2 regions of the Burkholderia sp. JP2-270 genome follow, and region 2 is predicted to be linked to the other one. Evidence: predicted binding sites of a transcription regulator. Region 2 holds the regulator's gene; the other holds the start of a gene.
The links. Region 2 encodes FliA, which starts transcription of late flagellar genes. Its sites were predicted from a motif close to CTAAAGTTTNNNNNNNNNNNGCCGNTA; they were not measured.

Region 1 (14,717 bases), 390 kb from region 2:
TGTAGCTTGAGCGGTTGTCGAACTTGCCGACCGCGATCGCAACGGGCTTGCCCGCGTAAGGCTTCTGCGCGCTGCTCACGGCCGGCACGTCGAGCGTGCGCGACGATTCGGTCGCGCAGCCGGACAGCGCTGCGACGACCGCTGCCGCCACGAGTACGGTGCGTCGTGTCTGGATTTTCACTGCTGGTCTCCTTGCGTGGAAAGATTGCCCGGAACGGGCGTGTCGGTGCGGACGTGCGCGCATCGATGCGGCGCACGCGCGGCCTGATTCGTCGCCGGACTGGCGACTACGACATTCGAAGGAAAGGTGCACGCAACAGGCGTGTTGCGGCGAAAAGCGGAAAGGCGGCAGAACACGCGACATGCACGTGCGCGCCCGTTACCCCGTTATTGCGGATGCTGCGCTGTTGATCGCGCATGATACGGCCCCCCGTATGATTTTGCGCGATGATACCAAACGTATTTATTGAGACGGGATGTCTTTTAGATAATTGACGAATTTTGTGTGCCGGCAGCGCGGCGGCGGCGATCGCCCGGAATCGACACAGGACGAACCCGATCGCCGCGCTAGTCGGCCACTTTCTGCCGCATCGTCACGAATTCCTCGGCCGCGGTCGGATGGATGCCGATCGTGTCGTCGAACTGCGCCTTCGTCGCGCCCGCGCGAATCGCGATCGCGATCCCCTGGACGATCTCGCCCGCATCGCGGCCGACCATGTGCGCACCGATCACGCGCTGGCTGTCGCGCGCGACGACGAGCTTCATCAGCGTGCGCTCGTCGCGGCCCGACAGCGTGTGGCGCAGTGCCTTGAACGACGTGCGGTAGATGTCGACGTCGCCGTACGCGCGACGCGCATCGGCCTCGGTCAGGCCGACCGTCGCGACCTCGGGCTGGCTGAACACGGCCGACGGCACCCATTCGTGATCGGCCGCGACGCGCGACCCGCCGAACAGCGTGCGCGCGAGCAGCGCGCCGTCGCGCGTCGCCACCGGCGTGAGCTGCGGCCGTGACGTGACGTCGCCGATCGCATGGATCGACGCGACCGACGTCGCCGAATACGCATCGACGGCGATCGCACCACGCGCGTCGAGCATCACGCCCGCCTGCTCGAGCCCGAGCCCGTCGACATTCGGCACTCGGCCGGTCGCATAGAGCACCGCGTCGTACGGCCCGTGCTGCGCATCGCCGACGCGCACGCTCAGCGTGCCGTCGTCCGCGCGGGAAATCGATTCGACCACCGTGCGCGCGTGGATCGTGACGCCCTGCTTCGTCATCTCGTCGGTCAGGAACTGGCGCACGTCGTCGTCGAAGCCGCGCAGGATCTTCTCGCCGCGATAGAACAGGTCGACGCGACTGCCGAAGCCGTTGAAGATGCCCGCGAACTCGACCGCGATATAACCGCCGCCGACCACCGCGATGCGCCTGGGGCACGTCGCGAGCGACAGCGCCTCGCGCGACGTGATCGCGTGCTCGATGCCGGGCCGATGCGGCAGCGACGGACGCGAGCCGGTCGCGATCGCGATATGGCGCGCACGGATCGTGCGCTCGCCGATCGCGACGGTGTGCGCATCGACGAGCGTCGCGCGCCCCGCGTGCATCTCGACGCCCGATTGCCGCAGCAGGTTGATGTAGATGTCGCTCAGCCGGTTGATCTCGCGATCCTTCGCGGCGATCAGCGCGGGCCAGTCGAGCGTGCCGGCGCCGAAGGTCCAGCCGAAGCCCTGCGCGTCCTCGACTTCGTGCGGGTAGTGCGATGCGTAGACGAGCAGCTTCTTCGGAATGCAGCCGCGCAGCACGCAGGTGCCGCCGATCTGCTCTTGTTCCGCTATGCCGACGCGCGCGCCGTATGATGCCGACATCCGGGCGAGCCTCACGCCGCCCGAGCCGGCCCCGATGACGAACAGGTCATAGTCGAAATCCATCGCGTTGCCTCATCGCAGTTCGGATGACGGCACGATAGCAAGATTCCGGAATTCTTGCGGCGCACGGCACGACCCGGCGCGCGCCCAATAAAAAACGGCGAGAAGCGTCGCCTCTCGCCGGTCAAACCAGCTGCCGGGTGTGCCATGCGTCACCGATCGACCACATGCCCGACCTGCCGGCCGCGCGGCACCGGTCCGCCCGGGCGCGCGAGAAGCGCGCCCGCGGCCGAACCGGCCACCATGCTCATGCCTGCGGCGTGTCGCTGCCGTCCGTCGCCTGCGTATCGTCTGCCGCCTGCTCGGGCTTCTCTTCCTTCTTCTCGAGCATGCCCTCGATCGCTTCGGCGCCCTTGAAGCCGGCAACGGCCGCTGCCGCCTTGGTCAGCAGGCCCGCATCCGGATCCAGCTTTTCCGCGGCTTCGACTGCCGCCACTGCACCGGCGATTTCGCCCACGGTGTTCAGGATACCCATCGTCATCCCCTTTCAAGAAATCGTGAGGCCGATCGTCCCACGAAAAAAAACCGGCAGACCGTGTCTGTCATCGCCGGATACACAAGTTACGCACCAGGCCGGCCGCGCTCGACGAGCGCCACCGGAACGACGCACGCGCATGCGCGACGGCACGCGGCGGGCGATGCACGCAGCGTAGCGGAAAGCCTTCTCGCGTACTGTAAAAGTATGTTCTGGAATGCCGACGGATCGCTTACGGCGCGGGGAATCCGTGATGAAGCGATTGCCGAATAGTCGTGTTCGCATATGAACGCCGCATGACGAAAAAAAAGAGGCTCCTTGCGGAGCCTCTTCGATGCGTGCCGGACGAATGCCGGCGCGTGCGTTCCGACGTTCGTCAGAAGATATTGCGCAGGCCGATCGCGATGCCAGTCTGGTTGCTGCGGCCCGGCAGCTCGACGTTCGCCGCGCCGTTCGTCTTGTTGAAGTCGACGGTGCCGTAGATTTCGGTGCGCTTGCTCAGCGCGTACTCGGCGATGCCGACGATCGCGTAGCGGTTGCCGCTCGCGAGCGTGCCGTTCGCGGTCATCGCATTGCGCATGTGGTCGTAGTAGAACGCGCCCGTCAGCGTCAGCGGCGTGCTGACCTGCCAGCTCACGCCCGCGAACGGACCGTCGTCGATCCGGCCCGTGCCCTTCGCGACCGGAATCGTCTGCTGCGCGAGCAGGCTGTCGACGAAACCCGTGTCGTCCTTCGAACGCAGGTAGCCCGCGTAGACCTTCGCCTTGCTGAACGCGTACACGACGTTCGCGTGGTAGATGGTCTGCTTGCGCGCCGAGTTGTCGCTGTTCTGCTGCGCGCCGGCCGCGATGCTGAGCGGGCCCATCACGTACGACAGCGACACGCCCCATGCATTGCCCTTGCCGAGCGAACCCGGAATCTGGCCCGAGAAGCCGCCGGCACCGGTCGATTCGTAGTTGGTGCCCGTCGAGTACATCGCCTTCGCGGTCAGGCCCGCGAACTTGCCCGTGTACTTGATCTGGTTGTCCGCATACAGGCCGCCGCCGAGTGCGACCGGCAGCCATGCATTTTCGAGGTAGTTGCCGACCGTCAGCGGATCGTAGGTATCCGACAGCAGATCGAACAGCGGCGTCTTCTGGCGGCCGAGGGTCACCGTGCCGTACGGGCTCTGCAGGCCGACGTATGCCGCACGGTTGAACAGGCGGCCGCTGTCGGCGAATGCACCGTTCTGCAGGTTCACGCCGCTTTCGAGGTTGAACACGGCCTTCAGGCCGCTGCCGAGGTCTTCGGTGCCGTAGATGCCGAAGCGGCTGTTGGTGATCGCGCCGTTGGACATCGACAGCAGTCCGTCATTCTTGGCGTTCGCGTTGGTCAGGTACCGGACGCTGACGTCGGCGACGCCCCAGAGCGTGACCGAGCTTTGTGCGGCCGCGTACTGGCTGGCGAATGCGAGCGCGGCGCCCCCTGCGATGGCTGCGAGTCGGGTGGTCTGCTTCATGAGCTTTCCTTTTTGTAGGTGTCTCCGTTCATTGCCGGCCACGTGCGCAGCCGGGTGGCGATCGCACACGTTTTTGGCGCGCGCGATGTGGCTTGAATCATATGACGACTGCAATCGCTGAAAGAAATTGAAACGCGCGGTAATCGCGTGACTGTCGCCCGGGAACAACGTTTCCGTGCCGGGCCTGCCTCGTGGGCCGGCGGGACGGTTCTCGACGGTGTCGGTGTGTGCCGGCGGTGCTGTAAGGATCGGCGATGGTGCAGTGCGGCAAGGGGTGTATCCCGGCGGGCCGGTTGACGCGGTCGATGCAACCGGAATATGTCGCGAACGCCCGCAGCGGGCGCGGCCGGTGCAACCGGCCCGCGTTCGGGTGTGCCCGTGGGTCGGTGGGTCGGTCGGCGGGTCGGCGGGTCGGCGGGTCGGCGGGTCGGCGGGTCGGCGGGTCGGTGAATCGATGAAGCGGTAAATCCGGAACGCGACGTCAACGGCTGCCGGGCGATGCGCGCCGTCAGGCCGTTTGCGCCGCCCCGTCTTCGCCGCGACCACCATCGCCGCCGTTCCCCGCGCGACGCCACGCGCGCCGTACGATCTCCGCGAACGCGCCCGCAAGCAGCAGCACGGCGCCCCACAGCGCGACGTCCGGCGCGAGCCGCGTCACGAGGCCGCCAAACACCGCGCCGGCCAGGAAGCAGAAGCTGATCGTCGCGAGCAGCGCCGAATCGTGCAGCGCGAGCACGTCGTAGCGCGGGATCAACCCGACGAACAGCTTCTGCGCGGCGCGCCGCAGGTTGCCGGTCGTCATCACCGACGTGTACGACAGTTCCTCGAGATGGGTGAACGACAGCGTCTGCAGCGTCGCGACGAACGAGATGCCCGGAATCAGCCACGCGCTCGACGCGCCGACGAGGCCGCTCGCGGCGACGCCGAGAAACGCGATCTCGACGATCAGGCTCGCGAACGCGGTGTGCCGCATCCAGCCGCGCTGCGCGGCGAGACCGAGCAGGTGCGCGACGAATACCGCGATCACGAAGCCGACGAGCGGCGGCACGTGATGCAGCGCGGCGGCCCATTCGCCGGCCGACAGGTTGATGCCGAGCAGCGCGACGTTGCCGGTCATCGTGTTCGCGAACACGTGGCCGTGGCCGACGTACGTGTACGCGTCGAGGTAGCCGCCGGACAGCGTCAGCAACGCGGCGACAGTGAGATTGCGGCTGGCGCCGTCGAGATCCATCGATCCTCCCGTGAATATTCGCGCCAGTATGCGCGACGGGAGATGGCTTGTCCTTCGCTCACTGCCCGATACCCGTGAGCCCGATCAGCGCGCCGCCGGCGAGCAGCCACAGCGGATGGATGCGCGTGCGCCACGCGAGCACCGCGCACGCGGCCGTAATGCCCCACTGGATCGCCGTGCGGTTCGACGCGTCGGAGATCAGGACCGCGCTCGCCGCGACGAGCCCGGCCGTGACGGGCATCATCCCCTGCTGCACGTAGCGGCGCCACGGCCGGTCGCGAAAGCGCTCCCATGCATGCAGCGCAAGCACGGTGACGATTGACGACGGCCCGAACTTCGCGAGCGACGCGACGAGCAGCCCGGCCCAGCCGGCGACGTGCCAGCCGACCAGCGACACGATCATCATGTTCGGCCCGGGCGCGGCCTGGGCCAGCGCGAACAGCGCGGTGAACTCGTGCGCGCTCATCCAGTGATGCACGTCGACGACCTGCCGCTGCATCTCCGGCAGGATCGTATTGCCGCCGCCGAACGCGAGCAGCGACAACTGGCTGAAGATCGTCGCGATCGCGACCAGCGTGTCGTTCATGGCCGGCCTCCCGGCTGCGTATCGCGCACCGGAGCCTGCGCCGGCTGCGGCATGCCCGCATCGCGGCGCCGCGACGCGAGCCAGACGCTGACGGGCGTCAGCACGAGCATCGTGGTCGGCAGCGGAATGCGCAGCACCGCGATCGCGACGAACGCGAGCGCCGCGATGCCGGCCGCCGCGCGCGCGTGCCGCAGCGGCTTCGCGACCTTCACGGCCATCGCGACGAGCAGCCCGGCGGCCGCGGCGGCGAGCCCCGCGAACAGGTGCTGCACGTGCGGATCGTTCTGCGTCTTCGCGTACAGCACGCCGAGCGCGACGACGACGAGCGTCGGGCCCGCGATCAGCCCGAGAATGCCCGCGAACGCGCCGGCGATGCCGCGAAAGCGCATGCCGACGGCAACCGACAGGTTGATCACGTTGCCGCCCGGCAGGAACTGGCACAGGCCGAGCAGATCGGTGAATTCGTCGGCGGAGAGCCACTTGCGCTCGTCGACGATCGTGCGCCGCGCGAACGGCAGCGCGCCGCCGAACGACATGAGGCCGAGCGACAGGAAGCCGGTGAACAGCTCGGCAAGACCGACGCTGCGAGGTGACGCGGGCTGCGGGGAAACGGATTGCATGGGGCTCCTCATCAAACGGTCAGCCGAGGTTACCGCCGTTCAGGATCCCCGCAAAACGATTTTATCGGCGTGCCCTTGTGATCTAGAATCACAAGCATGGCACGTGATCTCCCACCCTTTTCCGCGCTTCGGGCCTTTGAAGCTGCGGCACGACATGAAAGCTTCAGCGCCGCCGGCGACGAGCTGCATGTGACTCACGGTGCCATCAGCCGGCAGATCGCCGCGTTCGAGGCGTGGCTCGGCAAGCCGGTGTTCCACCGCTACGGCAAGCGCGTGAAGCTCACCGACGAAGGCCGCCGTTACCTGGACACCGTGCGCGCGGCGTTCGACAGCATCGCGCACGCGAGCGAGCAGTTGCGCAACACGGGTGCTGCGCGCGTGCTGCGCATCAATGCGCTGCCGACCTTCGCGATGAAATGGCTGCTGCCGCGCCTGTCGCGGTTCCAGCGCGACGTGCCGAACGCCGAACTGAAACTGTCGACGTCGAACGCGCCGCTCGACGCGCTCGACGGCTTCGATATCGCGATCCGCCGCGGCCCCGGCCACTGGCCGAACTGGACGAGCGGCCACTTCCTCGACGAAAGCGTGATCCCGGTCTGCAGCCCGGCGCTGCTCAAACGCGCGCCGATCGCGCGCGCGGACGACCTCGCACGGCACGTGCTGCTGCATTCGGATACGCGGCCGGAAGGCTGGCGCGACTGGTTCGCGGCGGCCGGCGTCGCGATGAAGGCGCGCAAGCGGCAGTCGTTCGACCACTTCTACCTGGCGCTGCAGGCGGCCGTCGACGGGCTCGGCGTCGCGCTCGGCCCGCTGCCGCTGATCGACGACGAGCTCGCGAGCGGCCGGCTCGTGATGCCGCTGCCCGGGCCGCGCATCGCGACGCGCAGCTACTGGTGGATCACGCCGCGCGCGCCGGCCGACGATCCGCTCGTCGCGCAGTTCTGCGCGTGGCTGGAAGCGCAGTCGAATGTGAACGCATGACGCGCCGCGCACCCGACGCCTGATCGAAACGGCAGCGATGCGCCGCCGCCCCTCCCCGCACGCGTTGCAAGACTGAAACCGTTCCGCATGCGGCGCGTCCGTTTCTCCTGCGGAATCGCCGTCGCGCCGCACCAACGATCCCCCGTCGGTCCGGCCGTTCCGCACCAGGCCCGGCGCACCGCCGACCGGCTCCGCCGCCGCAGGTTTCACGCCTGAAACATTGCCGCCTCCGACCCGTTGCACGGCTGCAGGCAGCGACCGCTCAGCCCCTGTCCGCGCGGCAATCCGCGCGCTGGCCCGCTGCTTGCTCATGCAGCCGTGCAGACAAAAGCGACTGCACGGCCGAGCGGCTCGATGCAGGCGACAAACAATCATGAAGTCGGGGAAATCATGTCGAAAATCATTTCGGCCGTCACACGGCTGCTGTCTCGCATCACCGCTCCTTTCACTGCTCCTGTCACGCATCCGCTGATGCCGACGGCGCGACTTCGCACCGTCGAGATCCGATGCGCCGACACGGTCCGCACCGTCACCCGACGCCGCGACGCCTCGATTCGATAGGCGAACCCAGGGAAACTCCTGCCGGGCGCATGCGCGCGGGCGGCGACGGCTGCGGCTGCGGCTGCGGGACGTCGTACGCCCCGCGGCGCCGAAGCCAGGCCTCCCGAGCCCCAGGCGCCGCGCCGGTCCGGCCGGCACATACAAGGCGACCAGTCCCGCCCAGTTCGTGATCGCGAACAAGGACACGAGCGTCGGCAACCCGAGCGTGCCGAACGTCAACAACCCGTGACGCCCGACGCTCGCCGGGGCCGGCGGCCATGATCCGCGCGGCGGCTCACAGCACCGGGCCCGGCTCCTTTTCCTTGCGCAGGATCGCGTACAGGATGATCGCGCCGAACGTCGCGGTGCCGATCCCGCCGAGCGCGAAGCCGCCGAACTTCAGCGAGAAGTCGCCCGCGCCGAGCACCAGCGTGACGGCCGCGACGATCAGGTTGCGGTTGTCGGAGAAGTCGACCTTGTTGACGCCCCAGATCCGCGCACCCGTCACCGCGATCAGCCCGAACACGACGATCGACACGCCGCCGAGCACCGGGCCCGGAATCGTCTGGATCACCGCGCCGAATTTCGGCGAGAACCCGAGCCCGATCGCGATCAGCGCGGCGACCGCGAAGACCAGCGTCGAGTAGATCCGCGTGACGGCCATCACGCCGATGTTCTCCGCGTAGGTCGTGACGCCCGTGCCGCCGACGCTGCCCGACACGATCGTCGCAAGGCCGTCGCCGATGAATGCGCGGCCGACGTAGCGGTCGAGGTTGCGCCCCGTCATCGCGCTGACGGCCTTGATATGGCCGAGGTTCTCGGCGACGAGGATCACCGCGACCGGCGCGAGCATCAGCATCGCGTGCGGGTCGAACACCGGCGTCCGGAACACCGGCACGCCGAACCACGCGGCATGCGCGACGATCGCGAAGTCGATCGGCTTGCCGAGGCCCATCCCGTTGGTCGCGATCGCGTAGATCGCGTACGCGATTGCAAGCCCGACGAGGATCAGCAGGCGCTGCATCATCCCGCGCGCGAACACCGCGACGCCGCCGACGCAGAGCACCGTGACGAGCGCCATCACCGAGTCGAAGGTCGATGCCGATACGCCCTTGACCGCGATCGGCGCGAGGTTCAGCCCGATCACCGCGACGACCGCACCGGTGACGACGGGCGGCATCAGCGTCTCGATCCAGCGCGTGCCGATCGCCTGCACCAGCACGCCGAGCGCGACATACACGACGCCGCACGCGACGATCCCGCCGAGCGCGACCGGGATGTTCGGGTTCGGGCCGCTGCCGCCGTAGCCCGTCACCGCGATCACGAGGCCGATGAACGCGAAGCTCGAGCCGAGGTAGCTCGGCACGCGGCCGCCGACCAGCGCAAAGAACAGCAGCGTGCCGATGCCCGACATGAAGATGCACAGGTTCGGGTCGAAGCCCATCAACAGCGGCGCGAGCACGGTCGAGCCGAACATCGCGACGACGTGCTGCACGCCCATCGCGACCATCTGCGGCCACGGCAGGCGCTCGTCGGGGCCGACCACGCGCGACGCCGCGCCGGTCGATTGCACCCGCCAGCGCGGGAAGTAGGAATCGGACATGGGGAAAGCGCTCCTGTCGGTCTGTCGCCGGCTGCGGAGGGCGCGCCGGTCTGGAATCTGGCGCGAGTTTACGGAGCGGGAATCGGGCTGGCAAGCGGACTCACACGCGGGGCCGACGAGCGCGCGATGCGGCTTGCCGCATGCGCGAACCGGTGCGCGGCCGCGCGGCCCGGTGCAGCGGCCGCCCGTGCGTTGCGCGCGGACGGCGGATGGCGCAGGCGGCGATGCAAGCGTGCGCTCACATCGTCGCCGGCGCCCCGTGCATCAAGGGTTGATGTACTGGAACAGCGACAGGTTCTGCAGCTGCGCGTAAGCCTTCTGCGAGCCCGTCAGCGCGTTCTGCATCTGCAGGAACTGACTGATCGTCGTCACCATGTTGGTGCTGGTCAGGTCCGACAGGTTGCTGGTCGTCTGCAGCGCCGCCGTCTGGTTGACGGCCTGCATCGCCTTGACTTCCTGCTCGCGGCCGCCGACCGACGCCTGGATCGTCGTGACGTTGCGCATCGTGTTGCCGAGCTTGGTCGAGCCCGTCATCAGCGCGTTGGTCAGCGCCGCGCCCGCCACCGCATTGGCCGTCACGGGCGTCTTCAGCGCCGAGATCACCGCATCGAACGTCGAGAACACGTCGGAGCCGCCGCTCGCCTGCGGCGCGGGCTCGACCGCGAACGTGTCGCCGGCGGCCGGCGTACCCGACACCGCCACCGTCATCCCGCCGCCGAGCGAGATCGCCGAGCCCGTCGAATAGGCCTGTGCCGGCGTGGTGGTCGGCGGGCTGGCCGTGTTGTCGGTCACCGTGTAGGTCGGCGCGGCGGCCGTACCGCCGAACTGGATCGTGAACTGGTGGCCGTTCGTCGCGACCGACGGGTTCGTCACCGTGACCGCGCCGATCGTGCCGGTGCCCGTGTTGGCCGCGCCGGCCGACGGCACCGGCGAGCTGCCGATCGCCGACACCGACATGAAGACGGCCGAGCCCGTGTCGCCCTGCGACACGCTGCTCGAATCGGCGATCTGCACCTGGCGCGTGCCGGAGTCGCCGACATAGGTGACGCTGCCGCTCGGCGTGGTCGTAAACGGTGCCGCCGAATTCTTCGTGCCGGCGAACAGGTAGTTGCCCGCGCCGTCGTTCGTGTTCCCGAGCGTCATCAACTGGTCGCGGTAGCCCTGCAACTGCGTCGCGAGCGCCGAGCGGTCGCTGTTCGACAGCGAACCGTCGCCGGCGCGCACGAGCAGCGTCTGCGCGCTCGTCAGCACGCTGCTCACGTTCTGCAGCGTCTGGTCCTCGGCCTGCAGCGAAGCGAGCGCCGTGTTCTGGTTGGTCGCGTACTGCGACAGCGTCGCCGACGTCATCGACAGCTGCACGGCCTGCGCCGCGCCGACCGGGTTGTCGGCCGCCGTCTGCAGGCTCACGCCGCTCGATATCTGCTGATACAGCTGCGCGAGCTGGGCCTGCTGGTCGTTCATTTGTGAAACGTTCAGCTGGAAGAACTGGGCGCTGGAAATCCGCATCGCTTGTATTCCTCGAATCCGGTCAGTTGAACAGGCCGAGCACGGTCTGGAACAGCGTCGCCGCCGTCTGGATCACCTTCGCGTTCGCCTGGTAAAGCTGCTGGTACTGCATCAGGTTCGCCGCTTCCTCGTTCTGGTTCACGCCCGACACCGACTGCTGCGCCTGGGTGATCTGGCCGACCAGCGCGGTTTGCGCGGCGCTCGACGATTTCAGCTGGGTCGTCGTGTTGCCGATGCCGTTCACGTAGCTCGCATACGCGCCCGTGAGCGTCGCCGTGCCGTTGCCGAGCGCCTTCGCATTGACGAGCTTCGACAGCGCGAGCGCGTTGGAGCCGTCGCTGGTGCCGCCCGCATACGGCCCGATCGTGAACGAATCGCCGGTCGCCGGCGCGCCGGACAGCGTGACGCGCACGCCGTTGAGCGCGCCCGCGGCGGTCCCCGACATCGTCATCGTCGCGCCGGCCGCCGGGTCGTACGGCACGGTGTCCGTCGGGTTGTTGATGGTCACCGTCGTCGGCGGCGTGGTGCCGATCGTCACCGTGGTGCCGACCGGGAAGCCCGTCAGCGTCTTCGCGGTCGCGTCGTAGGTCAGCTTGGTCGTCGGCACCTGGTAGCCCGCGGTCACCCCGCCCAGCGTGATCTTGCCCGTGCCGGTGTTGGTACTCGCCGCCGACGTGACGGCCGGCGACGCGGCCGCGATCGCCGAGCTGCTGGTCGTCGCGAGGCCGAAGCCGTTCAGCGCGCCGCGCGTCGGCAGCACGGTGAACTTGTCGCCGGCGTTCATCGAACCCGACGCGAACGAGAAATTCAGCCCGCCGAGCGAGACCGGCATCGGCCCCGCCTTCTGGTCGACCATCGCGCCGCTCGCGCGGTCGGTCAGCGTGTATTTCGTGCCGTCGTAGGACAGCGTGTAGTCGCTCGTCGTCGGCTGCGACGCGTTGGCGAACGACACGGACAGCGACGCGTTGCCGGTATTGCCCTGGTTCGAGTACACGGTCGGGGACGGCGTCGTGAACAGGTTGCCGCCCGGATTGCCCGACAGATCGATGCCGAGCGCGTTCTGCGCGTCGACCTGCGCGGCGAAGCTGGTCGCGATCGCGCCGAGCTGGGCCTGTGCGGGGTCGAGCGTCTGGCTGCGGAACGCGAGCAGGCCGCCGAGCGTGCCGCCCGACAGCGACGAATCGGGCAGTGCCTGGTTCGGCCCCTGCGGGTTCGCGCCGGCGATCCCCTGCGACACGACGGTCAGCTCGCTCGGGTCCGACGGCGACGTGACGGTCGCGAGCTGGTAGCCCTTGTCGGCGACGACGAGCGGCTGGCCGCCCGCGAGAAACACGCTGTAGCCGCTGTCGTTGCGCACGACCTGCACGCCGGCGAGGCTCGACAGGTTCGACACCGCGAGGTCGCGCTGGTCCATCAGCTGGTTCGGCGGCTGCCCCTGGCTGCTCGCCGCCGAGATCTGCTGGTTCAGCTGCGCGATCTGCGCGGTGTACGTGTTGATCTGCGACACGGTGCTGGTGAGCTGCGCGTTCACGCTCTGGCGCAGCGCGTCGTACTGCTGGCCGGCCGCGTTGATCTGGTTGGCCAGCGTCTGCGCATTGCTGATCGCGGTCTGCCGCACCGACGGGTCGGACGCGTTGTTCGCGACGTTCTGCAGCCCGGTGAAGTAGCTCGTGATCGCGGTCGAGATCCCCGCCGTCGGGCTGCCGATGTAGTTGTTCAACTGCGCGACGAGCGTGTACCACGTCGACAGCGCGCCGCCCTGCGTCTGCGCGGTGTTCTGCTGGTCGCTCAGGTACTGGCTGTACTGCCGCTGCACGGTGACGGTGTTCACGCCCTGCGGCATGTAACCGCTGCCCGTGTACTGGCCGCTCGCCTCGGCATAGACGGGCCGCTCGACCGAATAACCGGGCGTCGCGGCGTTGCTGATGTTGTTGCCGGTCGTCGTGAGGCCCCAGAGCGCGGCATTCAGGCCGCTGACGCCGAGGTTCATGAGTGAGTTGGACATGCGCGATCCTGATGAGCCGGCCGCGCTGCGGCCGCCGGGTTGCGTAACTCCCGGTATAACGGCCGCGAATCGAAAAAATTGAGAGAAAAATGCACGCGCGGCGCGCGGGTGCGCATCGCTGGTCGGAGCGTCCGGCCGGCGGGGCCGGCGGCGGTGCGCGGGCGGCCCGTGCAGGGCCGGCGGCCGCGTGCGCGTCAGGCCCGCGCGAGCGAGCGGCGCTTCATTTCGAGCTGCGTGATCAGCCGCTGCAGCGTGTTCTCGGCGCTGCCCGGCAGCGACATGTAGCGGAAGCCGAGCTGGTAGCGCCGCGACCCGTTCGGCATCTGCGTCGAGCGCTGCGACACCAGCTGCAGGTCGAGCGACAGCTTGCCGTGGCCGGTCAGCTCGAGCTCGACTTCGGGCAGCAGCGTGCCGACCTCGAGCGCCTCGACGCGTTCGTCGGCCGTGCGCAGCCCCACGCCGCCGAGCGACAGGTTGTGCACCTCGAACAGGAAGCTCTCGCCGTCCGGCAGCTTGCCGCGGCACAGGAACGGATCGACGATCGGCGCATCGACCCGGAAATATTCACGGCGCTGGATGCACATCAGGACTTCGGGGAAATCGGCGACGAACGCGGGCAGCCCCTCGTAGCGCGTCTCGCGCGGCGTGCCCGTGGTGAATTCGACGCGCACGCCCTCCGGCGAAGCCGCGAACGTGCAGTGCGACGCGCCGAGGATGCCGGCGTTCTGCTCGGACAGCGCACCCCAGTCGAACGTGAACGTCCGCGCGCCGACGTCGACCTCGAGCAGGCGCGTGACGAGCTGGCCGCCCGGGTACTGGACGGTCAGGAAATCGCCGCGGTTCACGAGGTTGCGCAGCTGCACGCCGATTTCCAGCGGATTGCGGCGGGCATAGTCGGGCCCGGAGTGGCCTGCATCCAGGCTGGGGTCCGTCGACGTTTCGATATTCATGGCTAGCCGGTCTTTCTTGTCATGGGCGCCCGGGGCACCCGGCGCGCAGTAAAACCGGGCCAGAACGGGGGCCCGGTCGCAGGTCTCTCACACTTAGCGGCAGTGCTGACCGAAAGTTTAGATCGATTTGCCGATTTTTTTCGCGCAAACGTTGAAACCGCGCGCGGCGGGCTGCCGGGCGCGGTCCTGAGAGGGTAACTGACGATGGGCCGGAGCCTGTTATCGGCGGCGCAGGCCCTGGCCCGTCAGCCGATCTGCTGCATGATCGAGATCAGCTTTTTCGCGTAGTTCGGGTCGGTCGCGTAACCGGCCTTCTGCATCCCGTGCGCGAAGCCTTCGACGCTGCGGCTCGCGCTCAGCACGCCCGAGTAGCGCGGATTGTTCTTCAGCAGGTTCGCGTAATCGGTCATCGCGTGCTCGTACGAGTCGTATGCGCGGAATTTCGCGACCACGCGGCGCGGCGTGCCGTTCACGTACTCGGTCGTCAGCGCCGACACCGTGCGGCCCGTCCAGCCCTTGTTCGCCTTGATGCCGAACACGTTGTAGCTGGTCGAGCCGTCGGCCGCGCGGATCTCGCGCTTGCCCCAGCCCGATTCGAGCGCCGCCTGGCCGACGATGAAGCGCGCCGGGATGCCGGTCGACGCGCTGGCCGCCTGTGCGGGAGCCGCGAGCCGGTCGACGAACGCGTCGGCGTCCGGCGCGCCGCTCGCGCCCTTCAGCGGCGGCGTCAGCGCGCTGCCGGCCGAGTAGCCGCGCGCGCCGGCGAGCCCGCCGTTGTTGCCGGCCGCGTTCGCGTACGCGC
Region 2 (14,717 bases):
GACCGCGCCCGATCCGCTCGTCGCGCGCGAGCTCATCAAGCAGCACAACCCCGACGTGCTCACGCTCGACGTCGAAATGCCGCGCATGGACGGGCTCGACTTCCTCGAGAAGCTGATGCGCCTGCGGCCGATGCCGGTCGTGATGGTGTCGTCGCTGACCGAGCGCGGCTCGGAGATCACGCTGCGCGCGCTCGAGCTCGGCGCGGTGGATTTCGTCACGAAGCCGCGCGTCGGGATTCGCGACGGGATGCTCGACTACGCGGAAAAGCTCGCCGACAAGATCCGTGCTGCGTCGCGCGCACGCGTGCGCCAGGCGCCGCAGCCGCAGGCCGCCGCGCGCACGGCGGACAGCCAGCCGGCCGCGCCGATGATCAACAACCCGCTCGTCAGTACCGAGAAGCTGATCATCATCGGCGCGTCGACGGGCGGCACCGAGGCGATCCGCGAAGTGCTGACGCCGCTGCCGCCGGATGCTCCGGCCGTGCTGATCGCGCAGCACATGCCGCCCGGCTTCACGAAATCGTTCGCGCAGCGGCTGAACGGCCTGTGCCGCATCGCGGTGAAGGAAGCCGAGCACGGCGAGCGCGTGCTGCCGGGCCACGCGTACATCGCGCCGGGCCACGCGCACCTGCTGCTCGCGAGAAGCGGCGCGAACTACATCGCGCAACTGTCGGACGAGCCGCCGGTGAACCGTCACCGCCCGTCGGTCGACGTGCTGTTCCGCTCGGCGGCGACGCACGCGGGCAAGAACGCGATCGGCGTGATCCTCACCGGGATGGGCCGTGACGGCGCGGCCGGCCTGCTGGAAATGAAACGCGCGGGCGCTTACACGTTCGCGCAGGATGAAGCGAGCTGTATCGTGTTCGGGATGCCGCGCGAGGCGATCGCGCTCGGCGGTGCCGACGAGGTTGCGCCGCTCGCCGACATGAGCCGCCGCGTGATGGCGCGACTGGCGACGATGGGCGACCGCGTGCAGCGCGTGTGAATGGAATGCCACGGGGCGCGCGCCACGATACGCGTCCCGACGGAAACGAATCTGGAAAGGAACGACGATGGACAAGAGCATGAAAATCCTGGTGGTGGACGATTTCCCGACGATGCGCCGGATCGTCCGCAACCTGCTCAAGGAACTGGGCTACACGAACGTCGACGAGGCCGAGGACGGCGCGGCCGGTCTCGCGCGGCTGCGCGGCGGCGGCTTCGACTTCGTGATCTCGGACTGGAACATGCCGAACCTCGACGGCCTCGCGATGCTGAAGGAAATCCGCGCGGACGCGACGCTCACGCACCTGCCGGTGCTGATGGTCACGGCCGAGTCGAAGAAGGAGAACATCATCGCGGCCGCGCAGGCGGGCGCGAGCGGCTACGTCGTGAAACCGTTCACGGCTGCCACGCTCGACGAGAAGCTGAACAAGATCATCGACAAGATGGCGAAGACCGGGAGCTGACGTGAACGAGCCGATCCATGCGGCGCTCGCCGGCGCGGGGTTCGCCGCTGACAGCCACCCCGAAGGCGCCGATCTCGCGAGCGACCGGATCCTGGCGCGCATCGGCCAGGTCACGCGCGCGCTGCGCGATTCGATGCGCGAGCTCGGGCTCGACAAGCATGTCGAGCGCGCGGCGGAAGCCGTGCCCGACGCGCGCGACCGGCTGCGCTACGTCGCGACGATGACCGAGCAGGCCGCCGTGCGCGTGCTGAACGCGATCGAGATCGCGAAGCCCATGCAGGAGCGCATCCAGAACGAGGCCGAGGCGCTTGACACGCGCTGGGCGCAGTGGTATGCGGCACCGATCGAGCACGCGGAAGTGCGCGAGCTGATGGACGACACGCGCGCGTTCCTGCGCACGCTGCCCGAGTCGACGTCGGCGACCAGCGCGCAGCTGCTCGAGATCATGCTCGCGCAGGATTTCCAGGACCTGACCGGGCAGGTGATCAAGAAGATCATGGACATGGTCTACCTGATCGAGCAGCAGCTCCTTACCGTGCTCGTCGAGAACATCGCGCCCGAGCGGCGCGAGCAGTTCGCGGCCACCGCGGCCGCGCTGGCGGCCGAGCAGATGAGCGCGACCGGCAGCCCCGAGTCGCTGCTGAACGGCCCGCAGATCGCGCCGGAAGGCAAGTCCGACGTGGTCCAGGACCAGGGGCAGGTCGACGACCTGCTCGCGAGCCTGGGCTTCTGATCTTGCTGCAGCGCGTCGGCGCACCCCGTTTCGCGGGGCTGCCCGATGCGCGCGTCACGCCGTTCCCTCCACGTTTTCCCTCGCTCGCCGCGCACGCGCGCACCCTGTTCGGGCTGCGTCGAATTGACACTTCGACACACTCAGCAGGCATACTACGCGTCAGCAGTAACGGAGCGTCATTCGTACGATTTCATATGTTGGCCGGCGGCGCGGGCACGATGGCTGCGCCGCCGGCAACGAAGCCAGTCCCTTGGGGGGGAACGTGAAGCTGAAACGCTTGGGCTGGGCCGTAGCACGCGCGACGGCTGCAATGGGTGTGCTGTGGACCGTCCACGCACACGCGGAACTGGGCGGCGCGCCGATGTCGCCGCCGGCGGACGATCGGGCTGCAACCGTGCGTGCGATGCAGCGCGCGATGCGTTCGGCCGATGGCGTCCAGACGAGCACGGCGGCCTATACCGTCCGCGAGATCACGCTCGGATCGGGCACCGTCATCCACGAATACACGTCGGCCGCCGGCAGCGTGTTCGGCCTCGCATGGCGCGGGCCGACGATGCCGGATCTCGCGTCGCTGCTCGGCAGCTATTTCCCGCAGTACACCGCCGGCGTCCAGGCGGCGCACGCGGCGCGCGGCTGGCGCGCGCCCGTGTCCGTCGACACGAGCGGCCTCGTGATCCGGACGGGCGGCCACATGGGCGCCTTCTCGGGCCAGGCGTGGCTGCCGGCGGCACTGCCTGCCGGCCTCGCCGGCAACGACATCCAGTGACAGCGGGAGAGCGATCTTGAGAATTCCTCGTACATTCAAGCGCTGGCTCGGCGTGCTGGGCCTCGCGGCCGCGACGGCCGTGCTCGTGACGGCATGCGGCGGCGGCGATGACGGCGGCAGTTCCGGCAACAACGGCGGCAGTAACGGCAACGGTTCGAGCGTGTCGGACGGCAATACCGCGAACACGGCCGTCATCACCGTCGGCACCGGCGTCGCGAACGTGATCAACATCCCGACCGTCAACGTGAAGGTCTGCGTGCCGGGCACGTCGAACTGCCAGGTGGTCAACAACGTGCTCGTCGATACCGCGTCCTACGGGCTGCGGCTCGTAGGCAGCGCGGTGTCGGGCGTGCTCGGCAACCTGCCGCAGGTGACGAGCGGCGGCGCGCCGGTCGCCGAGTGCGGCAAGTTCGTGTCGAGCTACACGTGGGGCTCGGTGCGCACGGTCGACCTGTCGATCGGTACCGAACAGGCGAACTCGCTGCCCGTGCAGATCATCGGCGACCTCGGCACGACGAACGTGCCGAGCTCGTGCACGAACGGCGGCGCGTCGGCCAACTCGGCGAGCGCGCTCGGCGCGAACGGGATCCTCGGCATCGGGCCGGCGCCGGTCGACTGCGGCACGACCTGCGCGACGTCGACTTCGTCGAGCAACAACTACTACGCGTGCCCGAACGGCAATGCGAGCTGCGCGGTCGCGCTCGTGCCGGTCGCGCAGCAGGTGGCCAACCCGGTTCATCACTTCGCGACCGATAACAACGGCGTGATCGTGCAGATGCCGAACATCTCGAGCAGCGGGCAGGCCAGCGCGAAGGGCCAGCTGATCTTCGGGATCGGCACGCAGGGCAACAACGGGCTCGGCGCGTCTACCGTCATGACGTCGACCACGACGGGCGACGTCAGCGCGTCGTTCCTCGGCAGCACGGTGACGGCTTTCTTCGATACCGGTTCGAACGCGTATTTCTTCAACGATTCGTCGCAGGCGGTCTGTTCGAGGAACACGCAGTTCTACTGCCCGTCCTCCACGACCACCTATACGGCGACGCTGACCGGCCAGAACAGCGCGAGCGGCACCGTGTCGATGCCCGTCGCGAACGCGGATACGCTGTTCTCGAACGCGTCGACGTTCGCGTTCAACGACATCGCGGGCCCGTTCGGTTCGCCGGGATGGCTCGACATCGGCATGCCGCATTTCTACGGCAAGACGATCTACTTCGGGATGGACAAGCGCTCGAGCGGCGGCGCGGCGCCTTTCGTCGCGTTCTGACGCGGCACGATCGCAGGCAGCAAAGAGGGGGCGAGCGATCGCCCCCTCTTTTTTGTCAGGAGGCCGCGCGCGAACTACGGATCGGATCGCCGCCGTGCGCGCGCGCAGCGCCTACGATGTAAGACCGGCACCGGCACGACATCGAGGAGACAGCGCCATGAGCCCGCGCATACAACGCATCACGCCGTTCCTGTGGTTCGACCGCGACGCCGAGGCGGCCGCCGGTTTCTACGTGTCGGTGTTCGACAACGCGCGCATCGTGCACGTCGCGCGCTACGGCAAGGCCGGCGCGCACGCGTCCGGACAGGCCGAGGGCACGGTGATGACGGTCGCGTTCGAGCTCGACGGGCAGGCGTTCGTCGCGCTGAACGGCGGCCCCGTGTTTCAGATCACGCCGGCCGTGTCGTTCGTCGTCAACTGCCGCGACCAGGACGAGATCGACCGCTACTGGGCGCGGCTGTCCGAAGGCGGCGACGAGCGTGCGCAGCAGTGCGGCTGGTTGCGCGACCGCTTCGGCGTGTCGTGGCAGGTCGTGCCCGTGCAGATGTCCGAGCTGATGACGGGCGATCCGGCACGCGCCGAGCGTGTGATGGCGCAGGTGATGACGATGAAGAAGCTCGATCTCGGCGCGCTGCAGCGGGCGGCGGCCGGTTAGGGCCCAGGCCGGAGGCTGGCGCTTACCGCCGTCGTATGGTCGAGAAAGCGGCGGCCGGGCCCGTACGCGGTGCTTTCGATGCGCGCGGCGGCGGCCGGCGCGACGGCGCGCCCGCCCGCATCGACCGACACCGATTCGATCTCGACGACCGGCACGCACCAGGCCGCGCGAGCGCGTTCCGTTGGTTCGCCATGCGCGTCGAAACAGCGGAACGCGACGCTCGCGGTGACATCCTGTGCGCGCCAGGTTTGCGTCGACCCGTTCCACGCATCTCGCACGACGATCGTGCCGGGATGCGGCGCGCCCGGCGCCTGCGCACCGGGCGGCAGGTCGGGCGTACCCGGCGTGCCCGGCGTGCTGGCGCAGCCGGCGGCGAGCGCGCAGGCGAGCGACAGCAGCGGAGCGAGCGGATGACGGAGCACGGCGCGATGCGAGCGGGATCGGGAATGGCGAAGGGTAGCGCGACTGGCGCGCTCGCGTCATGCCGGTCGGCCGGAAAATCGAATGTCGTACGACTGGATCGATTATCGATCGAGTCGGAATTCATTTGGTTGTAATCAAATGCCGGATTATATTCGGTTGTAGTTTTTGTCGGGTCTTCAAGACTATTAAAATGACGCGGCATGCAAGCCGGTGGCGCCGCATTACGCTATGGCACCCGTTTTCACGCCAGTGCGACGGGGTTTTCGCTTGGCCGGCATGTGAAAAGAGATGGAGCCTGTCGAAATTCGAACATATAATTCCCGCGTTGTTTCCGGGGTCGTCAATATAAAACAGGAGGATAATAAAATGAATTTTTCCGAGGCTGTTCGTTCCGTACTCAATCAATACGCGAAATTCGAAGGCCGTGCGCGTCGTGCCGAATACTGGTATTTCGCGCTGCTGAGCTGCATTCTTTCGGTCGTCGCTCAGGTGATCGGCGCGATCGGCCGCGACGCGGGCCTGATCGCGCTGCTGCTGCTGGGCGCGATCTTCCTGATTTCGCTGGCGCTGATCATTCCGGGCATCGCGGTCAGCGTGCGCCGCCTGCACGATACGGGCCGCTCGGGCTGGTTCCTGCTGCTCGGGCTCATTCCGGTCGTCGGCCCCATCCTGCTGCTCGTGTGGATGTGCTCGCGCGGCACCGCAGGCCCGAACCGCTTCGGCTCGGATCCGATCCCGTCGGTCTGAGCGCCGCCTGCCCCGACGCGCGGCGCCGTCGCGTCGGGGCCTGACTTCCCCGTTTCTCTCCGTTTCTCCGCTTCATCGTTCCCCGCTTCATTCCGCCACCGTCCCGCCCGGGAACCTTGCCGGGAACCGCGCTTCACCGTTGCGCCGATCGCCGTGCTTTTCCGCCGCATCGCACCACGTCGCGCGCCGCTCCGTCCCTCTTCCGGCCTCGTTCGCACCGGCTCGCCCGATTCCCCGAAATACCCCCCTTTCCCGGCTTTGCTCGACCGATCGGCGTTTGACGCCTCCATGAATAATCGGTGTCACTGGAAAGCGGCATTCCGCCGTACCCGACTGGAGGCCCCGTGGCAGACGAGAGCGATCTCGACAAGACCGAAGCCGCCACTCCCAGGCGCCGCGAGAAGGCGCGCGAGGAGGGGCAGGTCGCGCGTTCGCGCGAACTGGCTTCGTTCGCGCTGCTCGCGGCCGGGTTCTACGGCGCGTGGCTGCTCGCGGGCCCGTCGGGTGCGCATCTGCAGGCGATGCTGCGCGGCGCGTTCACGTTCGATCGCGCGACCGCGTTCGACACGAACCGGATGCTGTCGGCGGCCGGCAGCGCGAGCCTCGAAGGCTTCGCCGCGCTGCTGCCGATCCTCGTGCTCACCGGCCTCGCCGCGCTGCTCGCGCCGATGGCGCTCGGCGGCTGGCTGATCTCGCAGAAGACCTTCGAGCTGAAGTTCGACCGCCTGAACCCGATTTCGGGCCTCGGCCGGATCTTCTCGATCCAGGGGCCGATCCAGCTCGGGATGTCGCTCGCGAAGACGCTGGTCGTCGGCGGGATCGGCGGCATCGCGATCTGGCGCAGCAAGGACGAGTTGCTCGGCCTCGCGACGCAGCCGCTCGGCGCGGCGCTGCCCGACGCACTGCATCTCGTCGCCGTGTGCTGCGGCACGACGGTCGCCGGGATGCTGGTGGTCGCCGCGCTCGATGTGCCTTACCAAATCTGGCAGTACAACAAGAAGTTGCGCATGACGAAGGAAGAAGTGAAGCGCGAGCATCGCGAGAACGAAGGCGATCCGCACGTGAAGGGGCGGATCCGCCAGCAGCAGCGCGCGATCGCGCGCCGCCGGATGATGGCGGCCGTGCCGAAGGCCGACGTGGTCGTCACGAACCCGACGCACTTCGCCGTCGCGCTGCAATACACGGACGGCGAGATGCGCGCGCCGAAGGTCGTCGCGAAGGGCGTGAACCTCGTCGCCGCGCGCATCCGCGAACTCGCGGCCGAGCACAACGTGCCGCTGCTCGAGGCGCCGCCGCTCGCGCGTGCGCTGTATCACAACGTCGAACTCGAACGCGAGATTCCCGGCTCGCTGTACTCGGCCGTCGCCGAAGTGCTCGCGTGGGTCTACCAGCTCAAGCGCTTCCGTTCGGAAGGCGGTGCGTTCCCCGCGGTGCCGGTCGATCTCGACGTGCCGGCCGAACTCGACAAGGGCACGTCGGTGCCCGCCGACGATGAACGCGAGGAAGCCGAGGACACGCTCGGCAAGCAAGGCACGCAAGGAGCCTCGTGATGATTAGCCCCCACGCTCACATTCGTTCGCTGCCCCCCAAGGGGCGGCTGCCTCCCTAGGGGCGGCCCGGCGGGAGGCAGCATGAGCACCCCGACCGGCCTGTTCGCGAAGCGCACGAACCCGTTCGCGGGCACCAACCTGCGCGCACTCGCGGGCCCCGTCCTCATCTGCATGATCCTGGGGATGATGATCCTGCCGCTGCCGCCGCTGCTGCTGGATCTGCTGTTCACGTTCAACATCGCGCTGTCGGTGATGGTGCTGCTCGTCAGCATGTATACGATGAAGCCGCTCGACTTCGCGGCGTTCCCGAGCGTGCTGCTGTTCTCGACGCTGTTGCGCCTGTCGCTGAACGTCGCGTCGACGCGCGTCGTGCTGCTCGAGGGCCACACGGGCCCGGACGCGGCCGGCCAGGTGATCGAGGCGTTCGGCCACTTCCTCGTCGGCGGCAATTTCGCGGTCGGCATCGTTGTGTTCGTGATCCTGATGATCATCAACTTCATGGTGATCACGAAGGGTGCGGGGCGGATCGCCGAAGTGTCCGCGCGCTTCACGCTCGACGCGATGCCCGGCAAGCAGATGGCGATCGATGCCGACCTGAACGCCGGCCTCATCAACGAGGAACAGGCGCGCAAGCGCCGCCTGGCCGTGTCGCAGGAAGCCGAGTTCTACGGGTCGATGGACGGCGCGTCGAAGTTCGTGCGCGGCGACGCGATCGCGGGCCTGATCATCATGGCGATCAACGTGATCGGCGGGCTGATCGTCGGGGTGGTCCAGCACGACATGAGCTTCGCGGCGGCCGGCACCAACTACACGCTGCTGACGATCGGCGACGGCCTCGTCGCGCAGATCCCGTCGCTCGTGATCTCGACCGCGGCCGGCGTGATCGTGTCGCGCGTCGCGACCGACGAGGACATCGGCACGCAGATCACCGGGCAGCTGTTCACGAACCCGCGCGTGCTGACGATCACCGGCGTGATCATCGTGATCATGGGGCTGATCCCGGGGATGCCGCACTTCGCGTTCCTCGCGCTCGGCGGCGGCGCGATCTGGCTGGCCCGCACGCAGACGAAGCGCGCGGCGGCCCGCAAGGCGGCCGGCGACGTGACCGACATCGCGCCGCCCGCCGTGCTGCCGTCCGACAGCCACGAGGCGACCTGGGACGACGTGCAGCTGATCGACCCGCTCGGCCTCGAAGTGGGCTACCGGCTGATCCCGCTCGTCGACAAGAACAGCGACGGCGAGCTGCTCAAGCGCATCAAGAGCATCCGCAAGAAATTCGCGCAGGAAATCGGCTTCCTGCCGCCGGTGATCCATATCCGCGACAACCTCGAACTGCGGCCGAACGGGTACCGGATCGCGCTGAAGGGCGTCGAGATCGGCGTCGGCGAAGTGTTCCCTGGCCAGTGGCTCGCGATCAACCCGGGCCAGGTGACCGCCGCGCTGCCGGGCGCCCTGACGCAGGATCCCGCGTTCGGGCTGCCGGCCGTGTGGATCGACGTCGCGCTGCGCGAACAGGCGCAGGTGTACGGCTACACGGTGGTCGACGCGAGCACGGTCGTCGCGACGCACCTGAACCATCTCGTCGTCCAGCACGCGGCCGAACTGCTCGGCCGCCAGGAAGTGCAGGCGCTCGTCGAGCGCACCGGCAAGGACGCGCCGACGCTCGTCGAGGACCTCGTGCCGAAGACGATCTCGCTGACGACGCTGCAGAAGGTGCTGCAGAACCTGCTCGAGGAAGGCGTGCCGATCCGCGACATGCGCACGATCCTCGAGGCCGTGTCCGAACATGCGGGCCGCGGCGACGCGTTCGAGATCACCGCCGCGGTGCGGCTCTCGCTCGGCCGCGCGATCACGCAGCAGTGGTATCCGGGCGCGGGCGAGATGCAGGTGATGGGCCTCGACTCGAATCTGGAGCGTGTGCTGTCGCAGGCGCTCGCCACCGGCGCGAATCCGGGCCTCGAACCCGGCCTCGCGCACAACCTTCTGACCGGCACGCAGCAAGCGATGCTGCGTCAACAGAATCTCGGGCTGCCGCCCGTGCTGCTGGTGCAGCACGCGCTGCGCGCGATGCTCGCGCGTTTCCTGCGCCGCAGCCTGCCGCAATTGAAAGTGCTGTCGTATGCCGAAGTGCCGGACACACGCACGATCAAAGTCGTTAACGTCATCGGGGGTTCCGCTTGAACATTCGCAAATTCACCGGCGCAACGAGCCGCGACGCGCTTCGTCTCGTGCGCGAGGCGCTCGGCGCCGACGCGGTCGTGCTGTCGAACCGCACGCTCGATGACGGCAGCGTCGAAATCGTCGCACTCGCCGATTCGGACCTGGCCGCGGTAACGCCGCCGGCCGCCGCACGGCCGCGGATCACCGCGCCGCGCGTGCCGGAATCCGTGCCGGCCGCCGCGGTGCCGGGCATCGTGTCGCGCCCGGGCGCCGCGCTCGCGCGCCCGGGCGTCAATCCGTATGCGGCGGGCGCCGGCGGGCTACCGGACGTGTTCTCGTCGGTGTTCGGTGCAAGCGCCGAAGCGGAAGAAACGGACGACGCGGACGAGACGGCGACGCAACCTTCGACGATCGATGCGGACGCCACGGCTGCGGCAGCGCCGTCGACCGCCGCACCGGCCCCCGGACGGCCGGCCCCCGGATGGCCGGCCCCCGCTTCCGAACCCGCGCCGTGGCTCGTCGAGCACGCGAAGCGCCTGACGCAGCAGCGCGACGCGCTGATCGCGCGCACGCAGGCGACGGCTGCCGCGCCGCAAGCGAGCGCACCCGCGCCGCAGCGCGCTGCAAGCGCATCGTCGCCCGACTGGGCACGCGACATCGTGCGCGATGCCGAACGCCGGATGCCGGCCGCTGCTCCGCGCAAGCCCGACACGAGCGCCGCGAACGCCGCGAAAGCGGCCGAGCGCACGCGCCTGTCCGCCGATACCGCCGCCGCGGTGGCCGATGCGGTGAAGTCGCGCGTCGAACGAATCGTCAACGACACGGTGATGCACGAGCTCGGTGAACTGCGCGGGATGATGGAAGAGCAGTTCGACAGCCTGATGTGGCACGACCGCCAGCGTCGCAGCGCCGTGCATGGCGCGCTGACGAAGCACTTGTTCGCGGCCGGCCTGTCCGCGCAGCTCGTGCGGATGCTCGTCGACAACCTGCCGTCCGGCGACGGCGCGCAGACCTTCGAGCAGGCCGCCGAATGGGCGCAGTCGGTGCTCGCGGCGAACCTGCCGGTGCTCGACTGCGAGGACGCGCTGATGGAGCGCGGCGGCGTGTTCGCGCTGATGGGGCCGACGGGCGTCGGCAAGACCACCACCACCGCGAAGCTGGCCGCGCGCTGCGTGATGCGCTTCGGCGCGAGCAAGGTCGCGCTGCTGACCACCGACAGCTACCGGATCGGCGGCCACGAGCAACTGCGCATCTTCGGCAAGATCCTCGGCGTGCCGGTGCACGCGGTGAAGGATGCGGGCGATCTCGCGCTCGCGCTGTCCGAACTGCGCAACAAGCACATCGTGCTGATCGACACGATCGGCATGAGCCAGCGCGACCGCGCGGTGTCCGACCAGATCGCGATGCTGCACGGCGCGAACGCACCGGTGCAGCGCCTGCTGCTGCTCAACGCGACGAGCCACGGCGACACGCTCAACGAAGTCGTGCAGGCGTACCGCAGCGCGGGCGAGCATCCGGACCTGGCCGGCTGCATCCTCACGAAGCTCGACGAGGCGACCCACCTCGGCGGCGTGCTCGACACGGTGATCCGCTACAAGCTGCCGGTCCACTACGTGTCGACCGGCCAGAAGGTGCCGGAAAACCTGTATGTCGCATCGACCAGGTTCCTGCTGAAGAGCGCGTTCTGTGTGCCGCGCGACGGCTCGCCCTTCGTGCCGCAAGACGAAGACATGCCGACGCTGCTCTCCGCACTGACCGCACGTTCCACCGCCGAGCTGCACGAGGTGCGATTTGGATAAACGAATCATCGACCAGGCCGAAGGGCTGCGGCGCCTGCTGGCCGGGCGCGCGTCGCGCATCGTCGCGGTGACGGGCGGGCCGGCGGGCGTCGGCTGCACGTCCACCACCGTGAACCTGGCGGCGGCGCTCGCGTCGCTCGGCAAGGACGTGCTCGTCGTCGACGAGCGCGCGGACGTGCATTCGGCCAGCGCGACGCTCGCGGGCGCGTGGCTGCGCGACGGCGAGCGCACGCGGGTGGCCGCGGGCTTCGGCCTGTGCGCGGCCGCGCGGCTCGCGCGCGCCGGCTACAGCGACACGCAACTGAGCGACTTCATCGACGGCCCGGCCGACATCGTCCTCGTCGACGCACAGCTCGGCGCCGACGGCTCGTTCTCGGCGCTCGCACGCGAAGCGCACGACGTGCTGGTCGTCACGCGGGTCGCCGCGCAGGCGATCACCGAGGCGTACGCGTGCATGAAGCGGCTGCATTTCGCGCACGCGTTCGCGCAGTTCCGCGTGCTGACCAATCACGTCGGCAGCCATGCGGACGCGAAGACGGCCTTCGACAACCTCGCGGGCGTCGCGAGCCGCTACCTGACCGTGTCGATCGCCGACGCGGGCTGCGTGAGCGCCGATCCGCTCGTCGAGCATGCGCGCGAGCTGACGCATCCGGTGGTCGACGCGTTCCCGTCGGCGGCGGCCGCGCGCGACTACCGGCAGATTGCCGCCGACCTGCTGTACTGGCCGATGCGCCCGCGTTCGGGGGCGGACCGCGCCGTCCACGCGGGCGGCAAGCCGTCGTATGAAGCGGGCGCGGCACACGCCGCGTGAGCGCTACCGGAAGGAGAGAGCCATGATGTACAACGCTCAAGGAAAGATGTCCCAGGCCGACGTGCTCGCGCAATATGCGCCGCTCGTGCGCCGCCTCGGGCTGCAGCTCGTCGCGAAGATGCCGGCGAGCGTCGACCTCGACGACCTGATCCAGGCCGGCATGATCGGCCTGATGGACGCGGCCGGCCGCTACAAGGAAGACCAGGGCGCGCAGTTCGAGACCTACGCGACGCAGCGCATCCGCGGCGCGATGCTCGACGAGCTGCGCAGCAACGACTGGCTGCCGCGCAGCCTGCGCAAGACGTCGCGCGAGGTCGAGCACGCGGTGCACCAGGTCGAGCAGCATCTCGGCCGCTCGGCGAGCGAGACCGAGATCGCGCAGCACCTGAACATGCCGCTCGACGAATACCAGGGGATGCTGCAGGACCTGCACGGCAGCCAGCTCATCTACTACGAGGATTTCGACCGCGCGGCCGACGACGAGCCGTTCCTCGACCGCTATCGCGTCGATCACGCCGATCCGCTGTCGGCGCTGCTCGACGAGCACCTGCGCGAGGCGCTCGTCGAGGCGATCGAGCGGCTGCCGGAGCGCGAGAAGCTGCTGATGTCGCTGTACTACGAACGGGGTCTGAATCTGCGCGAGATCGGCGCGGTGCTCGAAGTGAGCGAATCGCGCGTGTGCCAGCTGCACAGCCAGGCCGTCGCGCGCCTGCGCGCGCGGCTGCGCGAACAGGCGTGGGTCGGCGCGGAGTCCTGACCCTTTCCACACGGCAACGCGCGCCGACGCTGCGCGCTTGCGCATTTTGCGCGCCGATTTGCTACAATCCCTCCCGTTTTCCGAGGAGCGTTGCGACGGACCACTCTGCGTCCGCCAGGCTCGGAAGGCTTCACCAAGCAGCCGTGCGGCGCGAGTTTCGCGACCGTCGCGCCGGCCCCGCTTCCTGAACGGCGCTCACGTCACCAATCTAGAACTTTTTTAGAAAGGAGGGCGTGATGAACGCCATTATCGATTCGCAAGCTTCCAAGGATTACGTCGTCGCCGACATGGCGCTGGCCGGCTGGGGCCGCAAGGAACTGAACATCGCCGAGACCGAAATGCCGGGCCTCGTGCAAATCCGCGACGAATACAAGGCGCAGCAGCCGCTGAAGGGCGCGCGCATCGCCGGTTCGCTGCACATGACGATCCAGACGGGCGTGCTGATCGAGACGCTGAAGGCGCTCGGCGCGGACGTCCGCTGGGCCTCGTGCAACATCTTCTCGACGCAGGACCACGCAGCGGCCGCGATCGTCGAATCCGGCACGCCGGTGTTCGCGTTCAAGGGCGAATCGCTCGACGAATACTGGGAGTTCTCGCACCGCATCTTCGAATGGCCGAACGGCGAATTCGCGAACATGATCCTGGACGACGGCGGCGACGCAACGCTGCTGCTGATCCTCGGCGCGAAGGCCGAGAAGGACCGTTCGGTGATCGCGAAGCCGACCAACGAGGAAGAAGTCGCGCTGTACAAGTCGATCGCGAAGCATCTCGACATCGACGCGACCTGGTACTCGAAGCGCCTCGCGCACATCAAGGGCGTGACCGAAGAAACCACGACCGGCGTGCACCGCCTGTACCAGATGGAAAAGGACGGCCGCCTGCCGTTCCCGGCGTTCAACGTGAACGATTCGGTCACGAAGTCGAAGTTCGACAACCTGTACGGCTGCCGCGAGTCGCTCGTCGACGGCATCAAGCGCGCGACCGACGTGATGATCGCGGGCAAGGTCGCGGTCGTCGCCGGCTACGGCGACGTGGGCAAGGGCTGCGCGCAGTCGCTGCGCGGCCTCGGTGCGACCGTGTGGGTCACCGAAATCGATCCGATCTGCGCGCTGCAGGCGGCGATGGAAGGCTACCGCGTCGTGACGATGGAATACGCGGCCGACAAGGCCGACATCTTCGTGACGGCGACCGGCAACTACCACGTGATCAACCACGATCACATGAAGGCGATGCGCCACAACGCGATCGTCTGCAACATCGGCCACTTCGACTCGGAAATCGACGTTGCGTCGACCCGCCAGTACCAGTGGGAAAACATCAAGCCGCAGGTCGACCACATCATCTTCCCGGACGGCAAGCGCGTGATCCTGCTGGCGGAAGGCCGCCTCGTGAACCTCGGCTGCGCGACCGGCCACCCGTCGTTCGTGATGTCGAACTCGTTCGCGAACCAGACGCTCGCGCAGATCGAGCTGTTCGTGCGCGGCGGCGAGTACGAGAACAAGGTGTACGTGCTGCCCAAGCATCTCGATGAAAAGGTCGCGCGCCTGCACCTCGCGCGCATCGGCGCGAACCTGTCCGTGCTGTCGGACGAGCAGGCTTCG

Region 1: flgK (flagellar hook-associated protein FlgK) is a predicted target of FliA. The motif match lies at 13,022-13,048, and genes of this name have one in related genera.

Annotation. Positions count from the first base shown of each region.
Region 1 covers NZ_CP029824.1:994,959-1,009,675, reverse strand. Annotated here, with positions in the region: gene DM992_RS04835 (CsgG/HfaB family protein) at 1-175, opposite strand, end outside; gene gor (glutathione-disulfide reductase) at 568-1,923, opposite strand; gene DM992_RS04825 (hypothetical protein) at 2,168-2,395, opposite strand; gene DM992_RS04820 (porin) at 2,772-3,893, opposite strand; gene DM992_RS04815 (YoaK family protein) at 4,402-5,124, opposite strand; gene DM992_RS04810 (chromate transporter) at 5,183-5,710, opposite strand; gene DM992_RS04805 (chromate transporter) at 5,707-6,330, opposite strand; gene DM992_RS04800 (transcriptional regulator GcvA) at 6,427-7,311, shown strand; gene DM992_RS41500 (hypothetical protein) at 7,666-7,872, shown strand; gene DM992_RS04795 (solute carrier family 23 protein) at 8,147-9,454, opposite strand; gene flgL (flagellar hook-associated protein FlgL) at 9,719-10,960, opposite strand; gene flgK (flagellar hook-associated protein FlgK) at 10,983-12,965, opposite strand; gene DM992_RS04780 (flagellar brake protein) at 13,160-13,915, opposite strand; gene flgJ (flagellar assembly peptidoglycan hydrolase FlgJ) at 14,161-14,717, opposite strand, start outside.
Region 2 covers NZ_CP029824.1:607,207-621,923, reverse strand. Annotated here, with positions in the region: gene DM992_RS02980 (chemotaxis response regulator protein-glutamate methylesterase) at 1-985, shown strand, start outside; gene cheY (chemotaxis response regulator CheY) at 1,053-1,448, shown strand; gene cheZ (protein phosphatase CheZ) at 1,450-2,181, shown strand; gene DM992_RS02965 (DUF2844 domain-containing protein) at 2,444-2,947, shown strand; gene DM992_RS02960 (DUF3443 domain-containing protein) at 2,964-4,214, shown strand; gene DM992_RS02955 (VOC family protein) at 4,372-4,869, shown strand; gene DM992_RS02950 (hypothetical protein) at 4,866-5,291, opposite strand; gene DM992_RS02945 (DUF805 domain-containing protein) at 5,659-6,039, shown strand; gene flhB (flagellar biosynthesis protein FlhB) at 6,384-7,589, shown strand; gene flhA (flagellar biosynthesis protein FlhA) at 7,671-9,770, shown strand; gene flhF (flagellar biosynthesis protein FlhF) at 9,767-11,548, shown strand; gene DM992_RS02925 (MinD/ParA family protein) at 11,541-12,359, shown strand; gene DM992_RS02920 (RNA polymerase sigma factor FliA) at 12,382-13,116, shown strand; S-adenosyl-L-homocysteine riboswitch at 13,193-13,320, shown strand; gene ahcY (adenosylhomocysteinase) at 13,353-14,717, shown strand, end outside.